Regions from separate parts of the Alishewanella sp. WH16-1 genome, predicted to be linked through region 2. Evidence: predicted binding sites of a transcription regulator. Region 2 holds the regulator's gene; the other holds the start of a gene.
The links. The regulator FNR, encoded in region 2, switches genes on or off when oxygen is low (the NO sensors DNR and NnrR bind a similar motif). The targets are predictions, from matches to a motif close to TTGATCTAGATCAA.

Region 1: apt (adenine phosphoribosyltransferase) is a predicted target of FNR. The motif match lies at 5,696-5,709, and genes of this name have one in related genera.

Annotation. Positions count from the first base shown of each region.
Region 1 covers NZ_LCWL01000135.1:10,974-19,646, forward strand. The annotation lists gene htpG (molecular chaperone HtpG) at 1-1,551, opposite strand, end outside; gene recR (recombination mediator RecR) at 1,663-2,265, opposite strand; gene AAY72_RS14320 (YbaB/EbfC family nucleoid-associated protein) at 2,271-2,597, opposite strand; gene dnaX (DNA polymerase III subunit gamma/tau) at 2,668-4,893, opposite strand; gene apt (adenine phosphoribosyltransferase) at 4,935-5,483, opposite strand; gene AAY72_RS14335 (TonB-dependent receptor domain-containing protein) at 5,826-8,673, opposite strand, start outside.
Region 2 covers NZ_LCWL01000003.1:42,499-51,171, reverse strand. The annotation lists gene ccoP (cytochrome-c oxidase, cbb3-type subunit III) at 1-761, shown strand, start outside; gene AAY72_RS00850 (FixH family protein) at 830-1,318, shown strand; gene AAY72_RS00845 (heavy metal translocating P-type ATPase) at 1,354-3,735, shown strand; gene ccoS (cbb3-type cytochrome oxidase assembly protein CcoS) at 3,732-3,944, shown strand; gene AAY72_RS00835 (sulfite exporter TauE/SafE family protein) at 3,934-4,608, shown strand; gene fnr (fumarate/nitrate reduction transcriptional regulator Fnr) at 4,645-5,349, shown strand; gene uspE (universal stress protein UspE) at 5,507-6,439, shown strand; gene ttcA (tRNA 2-thiocytidine(32) synthetase TtcA) at 6,517-7,434, shown strand; gene AAY72_RS00815 (glucosaminidase domain-containing protein) at 7,494-8,360, opposite strand; gene AAY72_RS00810 (pyridoxal phosphate-dependent aminotransferase) at 8,585-8,673, shown strand, end outside.

The DNA.
Region 1 (8,673 bases), on a different contig from region 2:
CTGCTCTTCTTTGGTCTGCTCGTCATCCAGTTTCGACAGATCCAGACCGCCTTTGGCGACAGAACGGAATTTCTTACCGTCAAACTCTGGCAGATGCTGCATCAGCCACTCATCGATGCGATCGGATAACAGTAATACTTCCAGACCTTTCTTGCGGAATACTTCTAAATGTGGACTGTGCTTAGCGGCTTCGTAGCTGTCAGCCACCAGGAAGTAAATTTCGTCCTGCCCCTCTTTCATCCGACTAACATAATCGGCCAACGCCACATTTTGCACACTGCTGTCATTATGCGTAGACGCAAAACGCAGCAAGGCGGCAATTTGTTCTTTGTTCGCGAAATCTTCTGCCGGGCCCTCTTTTAACACCTGGCCAAATTCATTCCAGAACAGCTGATACTGTTCCTGATCTTTCGCCAGCTTTTCCAGCATTTTCAGCGCGCGGCTGCTACAGCCTTTGCGCAGGCTCTGGCTGACCTTGGTATCCTGCAAAATTTCGCGCGATACGTTCAGTGGTAAGTCGCTGGAATCCAGTACCCCTTTGATAAAGCGCAGATAGCTTGGCATAAACTGTTCAGCATCATCCATAATAAACACGCGCTGCACATAAAGCTTCAAACCATGTTTGGCTTCACGGTTCCACATATCGAAGGGCGCTTTTTTCGGCACATATAACAAGCTGGTGTAATTGTTATTACCTTCCACTTTGTTATGGCTCCAGCTTAGCGGCTCGCTCCAGTCGTGGGAAATATGCTTGTAGAACTCCTGATATTCTTCATCAGTAATTTCTGACTTGTCGCGTGTCCACAGCGCCGTTGCTTTGTTAACCGCCTGCCAGTGACCTTCAGTCGCCGGGATCTTCTCACCGTCTTCTTCGCGCTCGGGCGTACCCTCCTGCCACATTTCTACCGGAATTGAGATATGGTCAGAGTATTTGGTAACAATGCTTTCAACTTTCCAGCGACTTAAGAACTCGTCTTCACCGTCACGCAGGTGCAGCTCGATCTCGGTACCACGGCTAGCTTTGTTAATCTTGCTAATGGTGTAATCACCTTCACCGGCCGACTCCCACTCTACCGCACTATCAGCTGCCTGACCGGCCTTACGAGTGCGAACGATAACCTTGTCTGCGACGATAAAGGCTGAATAGAAACCGACACCAAACTGACCGATTAATTTGGAGTCTTTGCTTTGATCGCCAGACAATTGTGAAAAGAATTCTTTAGTACCGGACTTGGCAATCGTACCCAGATGCGCAATCACATCGGCTTCGTCCATACCAATGCCGTTATCGCTGATGGTCAGGGTACGCGCCTTTTCATCCAGGCTGATCCGTACTCGCAGTTCACCATCATCACCATATAAACTGCTATCCGACAACGCTAAAAAGCGCAGTTTATCAGCGGCATCTGAGGCATTAGATACCAGTTCCCGCAGGAAAATTTCTTTATTGGAATACAGCGAATGGATCATCAACTGCAAAAGTTGTTTTACTTCTGCCTGAAAGCCATGAGTTTGCTTCTGGCCAGCAGCGTTGGCAGTGGTCTCACTCATCTTGGGGTCCTCTATAGGTATAACGAGACAAAAAGACGGCGCGGCGCGCCGATAACAGCACCAGATATGGGGGTATTCAGGATGATTTCAAGAGTGGATTAACAGCACTAACTAAAAACGTTTACGCCCAGACAGCGCGTGCGCCAGGGTAGTACCGTCGATATATTCCAGTTCACCGCCCACCGGCAGGCCTTGCGCGAGGCGGGTGACAGTGCACTGATATTGCTGACACAGCTCAGCAATATAAAACGCAGTGGCTTCCCCTTCGACCGTCGGATTGGTAGCCAGAATCACTTCACTGATACCGCCACTGGCCAGTTGCTTCGCCAGTAGGTCAAGGCCGAGTTGCTCCGGGCCTATGCCATCGAGCGGCGATAGATAACCCATCAACACAAAGTAACGGCCCTGAAATTGTCCGGTTTGCTCGATCGCCAGTTGGTCAGCTGCTGACCCAACGATGCACAGGGTTTCCGCCTCAGCACGGCGCGGATCGCTGCAAATAGCACACAGCGCCTGTTCACTAAAGGTGCGGCATTGCTGACATTGACCAATGCCGTTCATCGCAGCAGTTAAAGCCGCCCCAAGCCTGGCGCCGCCACTGCGATTACGCTCCAGCAGTTGTAATGCCATGCGCTGGGCCGATTTCGGGCCCACCCCCGGCAACACGCGTAGTGCATCAATCAACTGCTGTAACAGCGGCGGGAGCTTAGCCATAATGCTTAGAAAGGTAACTTCATACCTGGCGGCAATTGTAACCCGCCGGTGATTTTCGCCATTTGTTCTTTATTGTTTTCTTCAACCCGACGCACCGCATCATTTAATGCCGCGGCAATCAGATCTTCCAGCATTTCTTTGTCATCACTCATCAGACTGTCATCAATGCTGACACGGCGCACATTGTGGTTACCGGTCATGGTGACTTTAACCAGGCCCGCGCCGGCTTCACCCGTGACTTCCATATTGGCAATTTCGGCCTGCATCTTCTGCATCTTATCCTGCATGGCCTGTGCTTGTTTGAGCATATTGCCCATACCGCCTTTAAACATAATTCTCTCTCTCTGTTAGGAACTGACAAAGCTGGCGACAAGATAATGACTCGGCGCCAAAATTACAAGGTTAATTCACCTGCAGGGTGTCCAACTGCAGCTCGGCGGCAAAGCGCAGCTGGATCTCTTGCAGCTTAGGATCCTGCTGCAATAACCGGCTGACGTAGTCCTTACGCTCCTGCTCGATCTGCTGTTGGATCGCCAGTGGCGTGTTTAGCACCTGCTCCTGATACTCAATCGCCAGCTCGAAACCCGCCGGAAATACCGGCGCAATCGCCTGGTACAATTTAGTACGAAAAGCCGGGTTATCCAGATGTTGCTGATGCCGTGCGACGGTGAGCAATACCTGCTGCCCTTGCTGGCTGAGCGCACTATTTAACAGATACAGACGTAATAAACCACCGAGCTCTAATTGCTCAATCAATCTAGCCCAGGCATCCACCTGCGCCGCAAACCGAATCGAAAAGCGTTGCTCATCCGGCAACTCGGTATCCGCCGCTGGCAAAGGTTCGAAGCTTTGCTGTTGCCACCAGGCTTCTGACAGCTGCGCTTGCTCACTCAGCTCGTCGTTGCTGAGCTCAGCGAGCTGCTCGTTAAACGCCTCGCTAACATCAACTTCGGCTTGGCTGGCGGTATAACCAGCATATTCCGCTGCGGCGACAGCGTCTGTTGCGATCGCGACGGAAGGCGAAGCAAGCTCTGCCGATTCAGGTTTTACCGCGGCGGCTGTCGGCACCGCAACAGTCGTGGCTTCCAATCTCACCGGCGCAGAGGAGGCTGCAACTGAGGCTGAGAGTGATGGGTCTGTCTGCTGCGGCGCCGGTTGGCGCTCAAACTTTTTTGTTGCCGCTTCCTGCGCTGCATTGGTTGTTGGCAGTGCCAAACCACGTCGGGCCATAATCCGCGCCGTTACGGCATCAATCTGCGTGGCCGGCTCTGCTGTACTGTTGGCCTGAACATTGCCAGTATACCCGGCAGGCGGCGTCTCGGGCTTTATTGCTGTTACTGCTGCAGATGTTGCTGTGGTCCCGGCTGCAGGCTGTGGCAGCGCCCCGGCAGTCTGTGCCAAAGTCGGGCCTTCCTGAGGCATGACAGCTGTTACAGCAACGGCTGGCGCTACTGCTGCCGGACCCGGCGTTGATACTTCCGGTTGATTTGCTGGCAGTACCGCGCCTGACTTGGAAGCTGGCATCTTTTGCGGTGGCGTGGTCTGTGTCGCCGGCACAAAGGCTAAAGCACGAAGCAGCGCCATCTCCAGGCCAATAGCGGGCTCTGGTGCATAGGGTAAATCTCTTTTCCCACTCACCAATAGCTGATAATACAACTGCAGCGCTTCCGGGGTCTGACTGGCCGCAAACTGACGAATGGCGTCGGCATAGTCACTATGTTCAGCAGCGGCAGGTTCAAATTGGGTTAACGCTGTCAGATGCAGCAGCGCCAACAAATCATCCAGCACCTGCAGATAGTCAGCTTGCTGACTCAGTAATTGTTGCAGGCTATGCTGTATCGCAGCCAGATCGGCGGCGAATAAACTCTGTAGTAACTGCAGTGCCCAACTGGTATCCAGTAAACCGAGCATCTCCCGCACCGGCTGTAACTTCACCGCACCATTGCCAAGGGCAATCGCCTGATCGGTCAGGCTGAGGGAGTCCCGCAAACTGCCTTTGGCCGCTTTGGCCAGCAGGGCTAAAGCCGCATCATCGAATGGCAGTTGCTCGGCCTGCAGTACTGTGGCCAGATGCTGCTGAATTTGTGCTACCGTTAAGGCCTTTAAACTAAACTGCAAGCAACGCGACAGTACAGTAACCGGCAGCTTTTGTGGATCGGTGGTGGCGAGTAAGAACTTCACATGCGGTGGCGGCTCTTCCAGCGTCTTTAACAAGGCGTTAAAGCTGTGCCGCGACAGCATATGCACTTCGTCTATCAGGTATACCTTGTAACGGCCCCGGCTTGGTGCATATTGCACATTGTCCAGCAAGTCGCGGGTATCTTCGACCTTAGTCCGCGATGCGGCGTCGATTTCCATTAAATCAACATAGTTACCGCCATCTATCTCTAAGCAGGTGCTACATTGACCACAGGGCGTTGCGGTAATACCGGTCTCACAGTTCAGACTTTTGGCGAAAATGCGGGCGATGGTGGTTTTACCGACACCCCGGGTGCCGGTAAATAAATAGGCATGATGTAAACGGGCGCTATTGAGCGCATTGGCCAGCGCTGTTTTCACATGCTGCTGTCCCACCAGTTCACTAAATTGGCGTGGCCGCCATTTTCTGGCCAGAACCTGATAACTCATGCCGGCATCCTGTCTTGTTGCGAAGTAACGCTAGCCTAACCCTATTCGCCGTGATACTCAACCAGACTACACAGGGTTAAACCGAGCTTTTCTAAGCGTGCAACACCGCCCAGTTCTGGTAAGGCGATTACAAAGGCGGCATCAGCTACAGTGCCACCTAAGCGACGTACCAGTTTTACCGTGGCGTCAATGGTGCCGCCGGTGGCCAGTAAATCGTCAACCAACAGCACTTTATCGCCGGCTACGATAGCGTCAGCGTGTAATTCCAGCGCATCTTCGCCGTATTCCAATGAATAGGCCTGTGAAATACGCTCGCGTGGTAACTTGCCCGGTTTACGTACCGGTACAAAGGCCACTCCCAGCGCATAAGCTAAAGGGGCACCAAAAATAAAGCCGCGCGATTCAGTACCAATAATTTTGGTAATGCCGGCATCCTGATAACGGGCGACAAAGGCATCAATCACTTTTTTAAAGCTGGGGCCATCCTGCATCAGACTGGTCACATCGCGAAAAGTAATGCCCGGTTTCGGATAATTCTCAACCGTTTTAATTACCTGCTGCAATTCGATAGCAAGCTGTTGGTAGTCCATCTCTATACCCTTAAATCAATACAGACAAAAAAGCCGCCCCGGTGGCGGCTCATACCCGATGTAACCTTACTTTCAGGAAAGTAACTGGATCCAGCGGAGGATCGGGGCCAGACACAACAGGCCAGCGAAACAAATAACGAATAATATTAACTGCTTCAGGTCGAAGCTGTCTTTAAAGTTTTCATCAGCCATACTGCTTTACCGCCTACATGTTGATCTAAATCAAAACCGGCGCCTATGGTAATGAATTTCGTCGCCTTTGAAAAGCGCAACCGCGAAAAGAAAAGCCCCGGCTGTGCGTAGCCGGGGCTTTAAGGTACTTAGTAACCTAAGGGAGTTAGATTAGAAGTCGTAAGACACGGTTACGAATAACCGACGACCTAAATAATCCAGTTGTGATGCAAACAGCGGTACGTTACCAACAACGTTCAGCGCAGCTGGGCTGGCAACTGGTGGTTGCTTATCGAACGCATTCGCAATACCGGCAGTCACATTCATGCTATCCCAGAACGTAGTAGAAGCTGAGAACGCATGCAGAATGTAGGTTGGTGTTTCCGCCAGGAAAGTTACATTCTCACCACGGTAAGTAGTGCGGTTACCATTAGCATACAGATGGTAGTTTGAAGTACTACCATAGTAGTTCATGGTCCAGTTAAACTGCCAGTCATCACGACGCAGTGTAGTACGCAGGGTACCCACTTCACGTGGGTTACCAACCCGGGTGATGTACTTCAGCGGCTCAACATCAGCAGCGAACTGCTTGTAGTTACGCTCGATTTGCTGGGTATGCTCTAAGCGCACGCTTAAATCACCGAAAGAGAAAGTATCACGGTAAGTTAAGGTATAGTCGATACCACGTACAGTTTGCTCAGCGGTGTTCAGATAACCACCACGTACTTCAGCCACACCCCAGTCGCCATCCATACCGGTACGACGGGTGATTTGACGACAGAATGGTTCATTAGCAAAACCGCGCTCAGACAGGTAACAGTTGCTTAATACCGCAGCGCCACCGACGTTAGTGATCTGATCGTTAATTACCACATCATAGTAATCTACCGATAAACCAAACTTATTCTCAGGGCTGGTATAAACGATACCTAAACCTTTCGATACTGAGGTTTCCGCTTCCAGTACACCTTTACCACCACCGGTAATTGAGGTCATTGAGGAACCGACACCCGCGATATAGCTCTCTGGTACACCAGCAGCCTGACAGTTAGCGCGCAGGAACTGGTTATCACTTTCAACCCAGTTGATACAAGGGTCGCTAACCTGACCTAAGAAGCCAGTCTGGCTATCCAGGAATAGTTCAAACAGTGCTGGGGCACGGAATGAACTACCACGGTAAGCCCGGATACGCCACTCGTCAGTTAAGGCCCAGTTTAAGCCCACTTTATAAGTTGTACCGGTACCGTAGGTGTTCACATCATTCCAACGGCCTGATACGGTCATATCCAGCGCTTGTACTAAAGGCATTTCACGCAGTAATGGTACGTTAAACTCCGCATAAGCCGCTTTAGTGGTAGAACGACCTTTAGTGATATTAGCACCGCTCAGGCCCCAGGAGTTGCCACGACGGGTTTCAATACCCGGGGTATCCTTGATTAGATCAGTCTGATAGCTGACACCATAAGCAGTACTGACCATACCGGCTGGTAATTCAAATAAATCACCAGTCAGATAGAAGTCAACGGTATCCTGCTTATAGTAGGTCATACCGATATCTTCACCCATCAGGAAGTCACGGGCGCCTTGGCTCATATTACCATTGATAAATTGTGGATCGAACCACTCAACGGCATAGCAAGGACGATTTGACAGTGGCGTTACGTCGTTACAGGCTTCACCGCGCAGTACGCGCTGTGATTTTAGCATCGCATCACGCAGGAAAATATCTTGTTTATATTCACCTTTGTTAAATGAACGCTGATAAGAGAAGTTCCAGTACCAGTCACCAAACTCACCCTCAAAGCCCGCTACAGCACGGGTATAATCGATAGTCGTCTGGTTTTTATAGTGATCAGTAATCGCTACCGCTAACAAAGTGGTGTCACCACCCCAGCCCGGCACTAAATTGGCAGGTATATACCCATAATCCTGGGTAAAGATCTGGCGTACGCTGGCAATATCAGTGGTCCGGCTGCTGTGCAGTAATTCACCGAACATTGATACTTTATCACTGATATCGTAGTTACCCTGCAGGAACACCGAACCCACTTTAGATTCCGGGATCATGGTAGAGTTACGCTGGAACGGATGCTGACCATCTAACCAACCATCGGTTTCTTTGTTGTGACCAGCCCAGAAATAACCATTCGGGTGAGTTAGTGGTACTGGGAAAGTAGAACTTGCCGCTGGGAAGCCATAACCTTGATAGTCATACAGGAAACGACCACCACGGTTACTCCAGATACCATAGCCAGTACCGTTACAATGATACTCACCGGTACGTGGGTCGATAGGGTCAGCCCGCTCGCCAGTGGTGGCATTAAATAGCATCCGCTCGTTACAGTTAAAGTAATCGCGATCGTCACGGATTAAACCGGTATTGACGTTATAGTCAGCCACAATTTGCCATGAACCACGGTCAAAGGTTTCACCGTAAGTACCGTTAATACGGTAAGTTTCACCGCCTGATTCGAATGGCTTGCTACCTGAAACGGTAATATTAGCGGTGTCGTCACGCTTGGTAATAATGTTGATTACACCGGCAACAGCGTCTGAACCGTAAAGTGATGAGGCGCCGTCTTTCAGAATTTCAACCCGATCAATGGCTGATACAGGTAAGGCGTTCATATCAAAAGCAGAAACCTGACCACGGGTACCGGCAGGGCCTGCACGACGGCCGTTTAATAATACCAGCGTACGGTTTGAACCCAGACCACGCATTGAGATAGATTCAGCACCGGCACCACCAGAGGTGACGAAGCCCACAGAGTACGCAGAAATCAGCTGGTCAGAACCGGCTGCCACGGTAGAAGTACGCAGTAATTCACCCAGCGTATTTAAACCTGAATCTTTCGCAATCTCAGCAGTGATGATAGTAACCGGGTTAGCCTGATCCAGGCCGTCGGTGCGGATCCGAGAGCCTACGATCTGAATACGTTCTGGCTTCTCGTCTTTTTTGGCGGTTTCTTCGTTATCAGTTTCTTGGGCTGCAACTGAGCCAGCGAAGGCCAGTGTTGAA
Region 2 (8,673 bases):
ATCTGGCTGCTTATCCGGGTCTGGGAAATTACAAAGGTTTCCTCGGTTGGACCAGCTCCAATCAGGGCATTAAGTCGCTGGAAGAGTCACGGCAGGCGGTTGAGCTGGCTCGTGCTGAAGGCCGTCACGTGCAGCTGGACGTAGAAAACGCCAAAGCCGACGAAGTCTATGGCCCGGTATTCCAAGCTTTCGCCAAGCGTGATGTACTGGATCTGGCTTATGACACTGAAGCTTTGAAAATCGGTCAGCGCTTGTTCCTGCAAAACTGTGCGCTATGTCACGGCTCAGATGCCCGCGGTCAACGAGGCTTCCCGAACCTGACAGACAACGATTGGCTATATGGCGGTACGCCAGATAAGATCAAAGAAACCTTGCTGTACGGCCGTAAAGCCGCAATGCCAGGTTGGGAAGCCGCACTGGGCGACCAGGGCATCAAAGAAATGACTGCCTATGTGCTGCAACTCTCCGGTCGCGCCGTCAATGAAAAAGACGCCGAAGCCGGTAAAGCCAAGTTTGGTATGTGTGCCGCCTGTCATGGCGCTGATGGCCGCGGTAGCGTCGCCCACAATCTGCCGTTTGGTGCGCCGAACCTGACTGATAATATCTGGTTATATGGCGGCTCTGCCCGGGATATCGAAGAAACGCTGCGCAATGGCCGTTACGGTGTGATGCCTGCCTTTAAAGAAACACTGGGTGAAGACAAGGTACATATCCTGACAGCCTATGTTTATCGCTTAGCGAATCCGGAAGACCTGCGCTAACACCAGGCAGGATGTTCTGATAGAATCTAAGCCCCGTACAGGGGCTTAGTTTTATAATGAGGTTACGAATGCAAAAGGATACCAAACCCTGGTATAAATATGTCTGGCCCTGGGTATTAATTGCGATACCGGTTTTGACGGCGCTAAAAGCGGTGCATACCGTGGTAGTGATGCAACAACACAAACCGGAAGTCGTCATTGATGATTATTATGCGGCGGGTAAAAGTATCAACTTGCAACTTGCCAAGTACCGTGAAGCGGCGTTGCGTAATCTGGATGCCAGCATCCTGGTCGCCGGCAATAGAGCCGTAGTGCGCTTTGCCGAAAATGCGGTGCTGGGCGACAGCATTCATTTAGACTTTTATCATCCAACCCTCGGCGCCCGGGATTTTGCTGTCGATGCAGAACGCAGTGGTGAACTACTTTATGTTGCCACCCTACCCCTGACACCAGATGGTCGTTGGCGCTTAACCGTATCGGATGCGTCCAATGAATGGCGACTCAAAGCCAATCTGGTGCTGCCGGCTGAGCAGGAAATTAAACTGGGTTATAAATAATCACTGTTATCTGTATTGATTAAGGAAGAGGCGTCTTGGGCGACCTGCAGTGTTTCCATTGCCATGAGCCGGTAGCTACCGGCGAGCGTTTTACCCTGCATATCGATGGTAACCGGCAGTTTTTTTGCTGCGCAGGTTGCCAGGCGGTTGCCGATACCATTATTAATAATGGCCTGGCAGACTATTACCGCTTCCGTACCGAAGCCGCGGCTAAAGTTACCGCCCTGCCCGACGAGCTTGCCAACCAGTTAGCCAACTTTGATCAGCCAGACGTACTGGCCGATATCAGCCGCCAGCATGGCGATTTAACTGAACTGGAATTGTCACTATCCGGCATGAGCTGCGCTGCCTGCGCCTGGTTAATTGAAAAGCAACTGAAAAAACTGCCAGACATTGCCAAGGTTACGGTTAACGCCTCTACCCAACGTGCGTCGGTCAGTTGGGACAGCAATAAGCTGCCATTAAGCGGCATTTTACGGCAAATCTCTGAGCTGGGTTATCAGGCCAGTCCTTTTGTTGCCGATCAGGAAGAACAGACCTTTAAACAGGAATTAAACCGCTATCTGAAACGATTGGCGGTATCGGGCATTCTCACCATGCAAGTGATGATGCTGGCCTTCGCACTGTACTTTGGCGAATACACGGGTATCGAAGCCTCGCATGAAGGCTATCTGCGTTGGATCAGTATGCTGTTGACCATACCGGTGCTGCTCTATGCCGCCAAACCTTTCACTCTCAGTGCCTGGCGCAGCATTAAAGCCAGGCAGATGAATATGGATGTGCCGGTTAGTCTGGCGCTCTGGTATACCTTTTTCGCCTCGTCTTATGCCACGCTGTTTCATACCGGTGAAGTCTATTTTGAATCGGTCTGTATGTTTACTTTTCTGCTGCAGTTGGGTAAGTTTTTTGAATACCGCGCCCGGGCCCAGGCACGAGAGGCCACCAGCAACCTGCTAAAGATTATGCCGGTCACCGCCACTTTATTAACTGAGCAGGGCCCAACCAGTGCCTCGGCGCGCCGGTTGCAACCTGACGATCTGATCCTGGTCAAAGCCGGCGAAACCCTGCCAGCTGATGGTATCGTCACAGAGGGGCAAAGCTCGGTTGATGAATCGATGCTAACCGGTGAATACCGGCCCATTAGTAAAGGGCCCGGCGATACAGTACTGGCAGGCAGTATCAATCATGATGGTTTGCTGAAAATTCGCGTTAGCGAGGCCTTGGCACACTCCCGCCTGGGCCAGATTATCCAGTTGCAGCAGCAGACGCTAAATCAAAAACCGCGGTTGGTGGAAAAAACTGACCAGCTGGCAAAATACTTTGTCGAACGCTTACTGGTAATAGCGGTATTGACCTTTGGTTTATGGTATTTCTGGTGGAACCCGGACCGGGCATTCTGGGTTACCTTGTCGGTCTTAGTTGCCACCTGCCCTTGTGCACTCAGCCTGGCAACCCCCACCGCTATTACCTGTGCCTTAGCACGCTTAAACCGTCAGGGGATCCTGATTAAAAATTCTCAGGCGCTGGAAACCTTGCCAGAAATCAGCCATATCGTGTTCGATAAAACCGGTACCCTTACCGAAGGCCAGTTTAGTGTCTGCCAGGTCACCTTACTCAGTACGCAATACGGTGAAGCTGAGGTGCTGAATTTCATTGCCAATCTGGAGCGCTATTCCGAGCATCCCATCGCCCGGGCCTTTGCTCCGTATCTGACCGAACCATTGCAACTGCAGCAGGTGAGCGTCGCCGTTGGCGCTGGGATCAGTGGCAGCTGGCAACAACGACAGCTTAAAGTCGGCAGTGCGGCGTTTTGTCAATTGAGCGAAGTCAGCAATGCGATGGTATATCTGGTGATCGATGGCGAGCCGATTGCTGCGGTAGAGCTGAGTGATCAGATCCGGGCGGAAGTGCCGGCACTGGTCGCCAAACTGCAGCAACAGGGTTATCGTTTAGGCATGTTGACCGGCGACAGCTCTGAGCAAGCAGAGCAGATCAGCCAGCAGCTGCAGTTAGATTTTATGGTAAAGGGCTGCTCGCCAGAGCAAAAAGTCGCGCAGATCCAGCAACTGATTGCCGATGGCCATAAAGTCTTAATGCTTGGCGATGGCATTAATGACAGCCCTGGCTTTAATGCCGCCCATATCTCTGTCGCCGTGCACTCAGGCGCGGATTTATCAAAAAACCAGGCCGATGTGGTGCTGTTAAAGCCAGATGTCAGCCTGGTATTAGATTTAGTTGCCGGTGGTAAACAAAGCGCCCGTACCATCAAACAAAACCTTGGCTGGTCGGTAGGCTATAATCTGATTATTATTCCATTGGCGGTAGCAGGCTTTGTATCACCTTATATTGCCGTGATTGGTATGTCCTTCAGCTCCTTGCTGGTGGTATCTAACTCGTTAAGGTTACTGAAGAAATGAGCATTATTTATGTACTGATCCCGATTGCCATTTTATTTGTCGCCATCGGTATCTGGATTTTCTTTTGGGCGGTACGCTCAAAACAGTTTGAAGATTTGGAAAAAGAAGGCTTAAGCATCCTGTTTGATGAGGATAAGCAGCAGGTGCAGTCTGACAACCCGCGCCAGCAGCCAAACCATAACAGCCCGTCGCGCCAAGATGAGCCCTGATTTTCTCGCCGCTATACTGATTGGTTTGTTGGGGAGCAGTCATTGCCTGGTAATGTGCGGCGGTATCGCCAGTGCCTTACAACTGAGTGTACCGGCAGAACAACGCCGTCACGGCTGGTACTTTCCATTGTTACTCAGTGCCGGACGCTTAACGACTTACGCCTTGTTCGGCGCCCTGGTTGGCTATTTTGGTATTACGGCGATGCAAGTGACCGGGGCATCCATGCTATGGCTGCGTTTGCTTGCCGGCTTGCTGCTGATTGCCATGGCGCTGTACATTAGCCGGCTCTGGTTTGGTTTAACCCGATTAGAAAAGGTTGGTCAGGGCCTATGGCAGCGGCTACAGCCACTGAGCAAAGCGCTGTTACCACTGGATTCCGCCAGCAAAGCTTACCGCTATGGCCTGTTATGGGGCTTTCTGCCCTGTGGCCTGGTTTACTCCACCTTAAGCTGGAGTCTGGCCAGCGGCAGTGCGCTAAAGGGTGCCGCCCTGATGCTTGGCTTTGGCATCGGTACCCTGCCCGCTCTTCTCGCCGTTGGCAGCGCAGCCAACGCCTTACGTCAGCTCAAAGCAAATATGCTGTTTCGTTATGCGACTGCGGCTATACTGGCTATCTATGGCTTTTATACGATATGGCTTGCTTTGCAGAGGTTAGTTTTTTAAGCTAGCAGTCATATTAGGGACTTTAGGATCCATTCGATGCAACGCTCGGCGATTAATTGTCAGGATTGTGGTTTTAGCCAGCTGTGCCTGCCATTTTCACTTAACGATCAGGAAATGACCAAGCTGGATGACATTATCCAGCGTAAACGCCCGCTGCATAAAGGCGATATTCTGTTTGAAAGTGGCACCGCACTAAAATCGCTGTTCGCCGTGCGTACCGGATCCTTTAAAACCTTTACCCTGACCGAACAGGGTGAGCAACAAATTACCGGCTTCCATTTGCCCGGCGATATTATCGGTTTTGATGCGATCAACACCCAGCAACACGTCAGTTACGCTGAAGCGCTGGAAACCGGAATGATTTGTGAAATCCCGTTCAATAATCTCGAACTGTTATTAGATCAACTGCCCAAATTACGGCAACAAATGATGCGGCTGATGAGCCAGGACATTCAGGCAGATCAGCAAATGTTGCTGTTGTTAAACCGGAAAACTGCCGAGCAAAAACTGGCGACCTTCCTCAATCATCTGGCATCACGCTACGGTAACCGGGGCTTTTCGTCTAAGGCTTTCCGTCTGACGATGACCCGCAGTGATATCGGTAATTATCTGGGCTTAACCGTGGAAACCATCAGCCGTTTGCTGAGTAAACTGCATAAAGATCAGATTATTGATGTCGACGGTAAACTGATTACCATTCTTGATGCGTCGGCACTAAATAATCTGGCAGGGAATTGCTAACCCCCCATATTGATTTCAGTAAAGCAACAACGCCTATTGCGCCGCAACGCCGCTTTAACTTTGTTGCTTGTTTATTGATTTAACACAAAGGCCCCGCTACCAACTCCGGTTATTTTGACTACACTTAGGTGAGTTAGAATGGATAGCCGGAGATATTATGTCGATTTACAACAATGTTTTAGTGGTACTGGATCCAACTACGGAACAGCAAAAAGCGCTGGATCGTGCGCTGGAACTAACCCGCAAACAAGGCGGTAAATTAACGGCCTTTCTGTCGGTATACGAGTTCTCTTACGAAATGACCACCATGTTGTCCGGTGATGAGCGCGAAGCCATGAAACAAGCGGTGATTAAGGATCGTGAAATCTGGCTTAGCAGTTTATTAGCACCGGCAACGGCCGCCGGGCTCGACATTGCGATACAGGTGGTTTGGCACAACAGACCTTTCGAAGCCGTGGTCAAGGCGGTACTGGAGCATAACTTCGACTTAGTCATTAAAGGTACTCATGATCATGACGTACTGAAATCGATGATTTTTACCCCAACTGACTGGCATATTTTACGCAAGTGTCCCTGCCCGGTATTGCTGGTAAAAGAACACGCCTGGCCGGAGCAAGGAAATATTATCGCCGCAGTTAATGCCGGCAGCGAACAAGAACATCATAAATCATTAAATAAACGCGTAATTACTAAAGCGTTACAAATGGCTGAATTGCTGCACGCCAAGGTACATCTGGTCAATGCCTATCCGGGTACGCCGGTTAATATCGCCATCGAAATCCCGGAGTTTAATCCGCAGGAATATAACAGCACTATGCAGCGCCACCATAAAGAAGCCGTCAAGCTGCTCGCCGATGACTATGCGATTCCGGCGGACCAGTGTCATGTGCTGGAGGGTATGCCAGAAGATGTGATCCCGAAACTAGCGCGGAAGCTGGATGCGGAAATGGTATTAATTGGTACCATCGGCCGAACCGGTTTATCGGCTGCCATTATCGGCAATACCGCCGAGCATGTGATTGACCGTTTGGACTGCGATGTCTTGGCGTTAAAACCGGAAAACTTTGTCTGTCCGCTGGAGAAATCCTAGAGCAGGATCCTATTCCTCTTTTGCGTAGGCGCACCCTTGGGTATAATGTGCGCCTTTTTTCTGTCTGGTAGTTAATGATGTCTCACGCCGCGCAAGCGAAAGCCCAATACAATCTGAATAAACTGCACAAACGGCTGCGCCGTAACGTTGGCCAGGCCATTGCTGATTTTGGCATGATCAGTGAAGGCGACAAGGTGATGGTGTGTTTATCCGGCGGTAAAGACTCTTATACCCTGCTGGATATTCTGCTGAATCTGCAACAATCGGCGCCAATTAATTTCAGTATTGTGGCGGTGAATCTTGATCAGAAACAACCGGGGTTCCCGGCGCATGTGCTGCCAGAGTATCTGACAGCCATTGGCGTCGACTTTAAAATTGTTACTGAAGATACCTATGCCATCGTCAAGGAAAAGATCCCAGAGGGCAAAACGACCTGCTCGCTGTGTTCACGCCTGCGCCGTGGTATTTTGTACCGCACTGCCAAAGAACTGGGCGCAACTAAAATCGCCCTCGGCCACCACCGCGATGATATGCTGGAAACCTTGTTTTTAAATATGTTTTATGGCGGCAAGATGAAATCGATGCCGCCCAAACTGATCAGTGATAACGGCGAACATATCGTGATCCGGCCTTTGGCTTACTGCAAAGAAAAGGATATCGAAAAATATTCGCAAGCCAAGGCTTTCCCGATTATCCCGTGTAACCTCTGTGGCTCACAGGACGGGTTGCAGCGGCAGGTGGTAAAAGAAATGCTGCAGGACTGGGATAAACGTTTCCCGGGCCGGATTGAAACCATGTTTCAGGCAATGCAGAACATTGTGCCGTCCCATCTGGCCGATAAAACGCTGTTTGATTTTGCGGCGATTAGCAAAGAAAGCGCTCTGCTCAGCGATGGTGATACCGCCTTTGATAAGGTTGCAGTACCTAGCGTACCAGTAGGTTTCGAGCAGGAAGATGACGAGTTAATTGTGCATCAGGCAGTGGAATTAAGCTGAGCGTAACAGGCTACGGCAGCAACACCAGGCCTGCTCAGTTGAGCAGGCTTTTTTATCGCTTAATCTTCCAGTAGACGACGGTTAAAACGAATCATCGCGGTAATTTCTTCGATATATTCATGACCGCGCTCAGAGTAGGCACTCAAACCATGTGCCAGGGCTTCACCACGCAGAGGCCGGTTTTCAGCACGGTGTTGTGCGCGGATCTGCCGCAACTGCTCGTAAGTATGAAAGGTATTCAGATTATAAAAATAACTGCGGATACTGGCTGCCGGACTGTCGAATTTCGCGACCTCGTGAAACTGATCTTCGGCCCGGTTTAGCGGGATCAGGCCACAGCCCTCGCGAAAACACCACTGGCCGAAGAAATTATAACCCTCTATGGCAAAACGGCTGGTGCCCCAGGCAGACTCATTTGCTGCTTGCATTAAGACTAAACTTTCCGGGATCACATCTACCCGCAGTAATAGCTCAGCCAGGGTTTCCTGATCCGTCTCTGCCACGTCTAACTTAAACTCGTCATACAAGCTATACAGAAACGCATATTCCTCAATGCTGAGTCTTAAGTTTTTCTGCTTTTTCTCGGCAATCTCCAGCAGCTGTTCACGTAACCACAATAAACGCTGATTTTCGCGTTTGACATGCGGCCTCAGATAGTCAAAAAACGCTTGTTTCTTGCGATCGACATTCGCGATGGTATTGAAATCAGGTAACGGCTGCTTTGGGATCGCTGCCTTCGGATAAGCGAGCCGCTGCAACAACTTCTTTTGGTCGGCATCCGATAAGGCGGTTAGCCGGCTTGGAATTTGCCATTCCTCCAGTGCTTCAGGCTCTTTTACTGGTTCCAGTTCACTAAAAGGACTAAAGGTAGCCACCGCCACTAACAGCCAAAACAGCACCAGAATCAGGTTACGGATTAAGAGCATTCACCACCTTTTAAAGCAACAGATCGTTTCAGTTAAACCCAAAATAGCCGCATATTCTACCGCCTATAAGGCTTAGATTCGAACAAAAAGTTCGCAGTCGGCTTTTTTTGTATTTTATTGCCTGAAAATATTGCAAATATTTGTTTACTGATAAACACTGCACTGGGCAGCTTTAGCGGTCTGGATGGATAAACAACCCCAAATTGAAGAGTCAGGCGAACAAAATGAAAGCGGTAGAACGGTCAAATAAACTGGATGGAGTTTGTTACGATATTCGTGGCCCGGTGGCACGCGAAGCAAAACGCATGGAAGA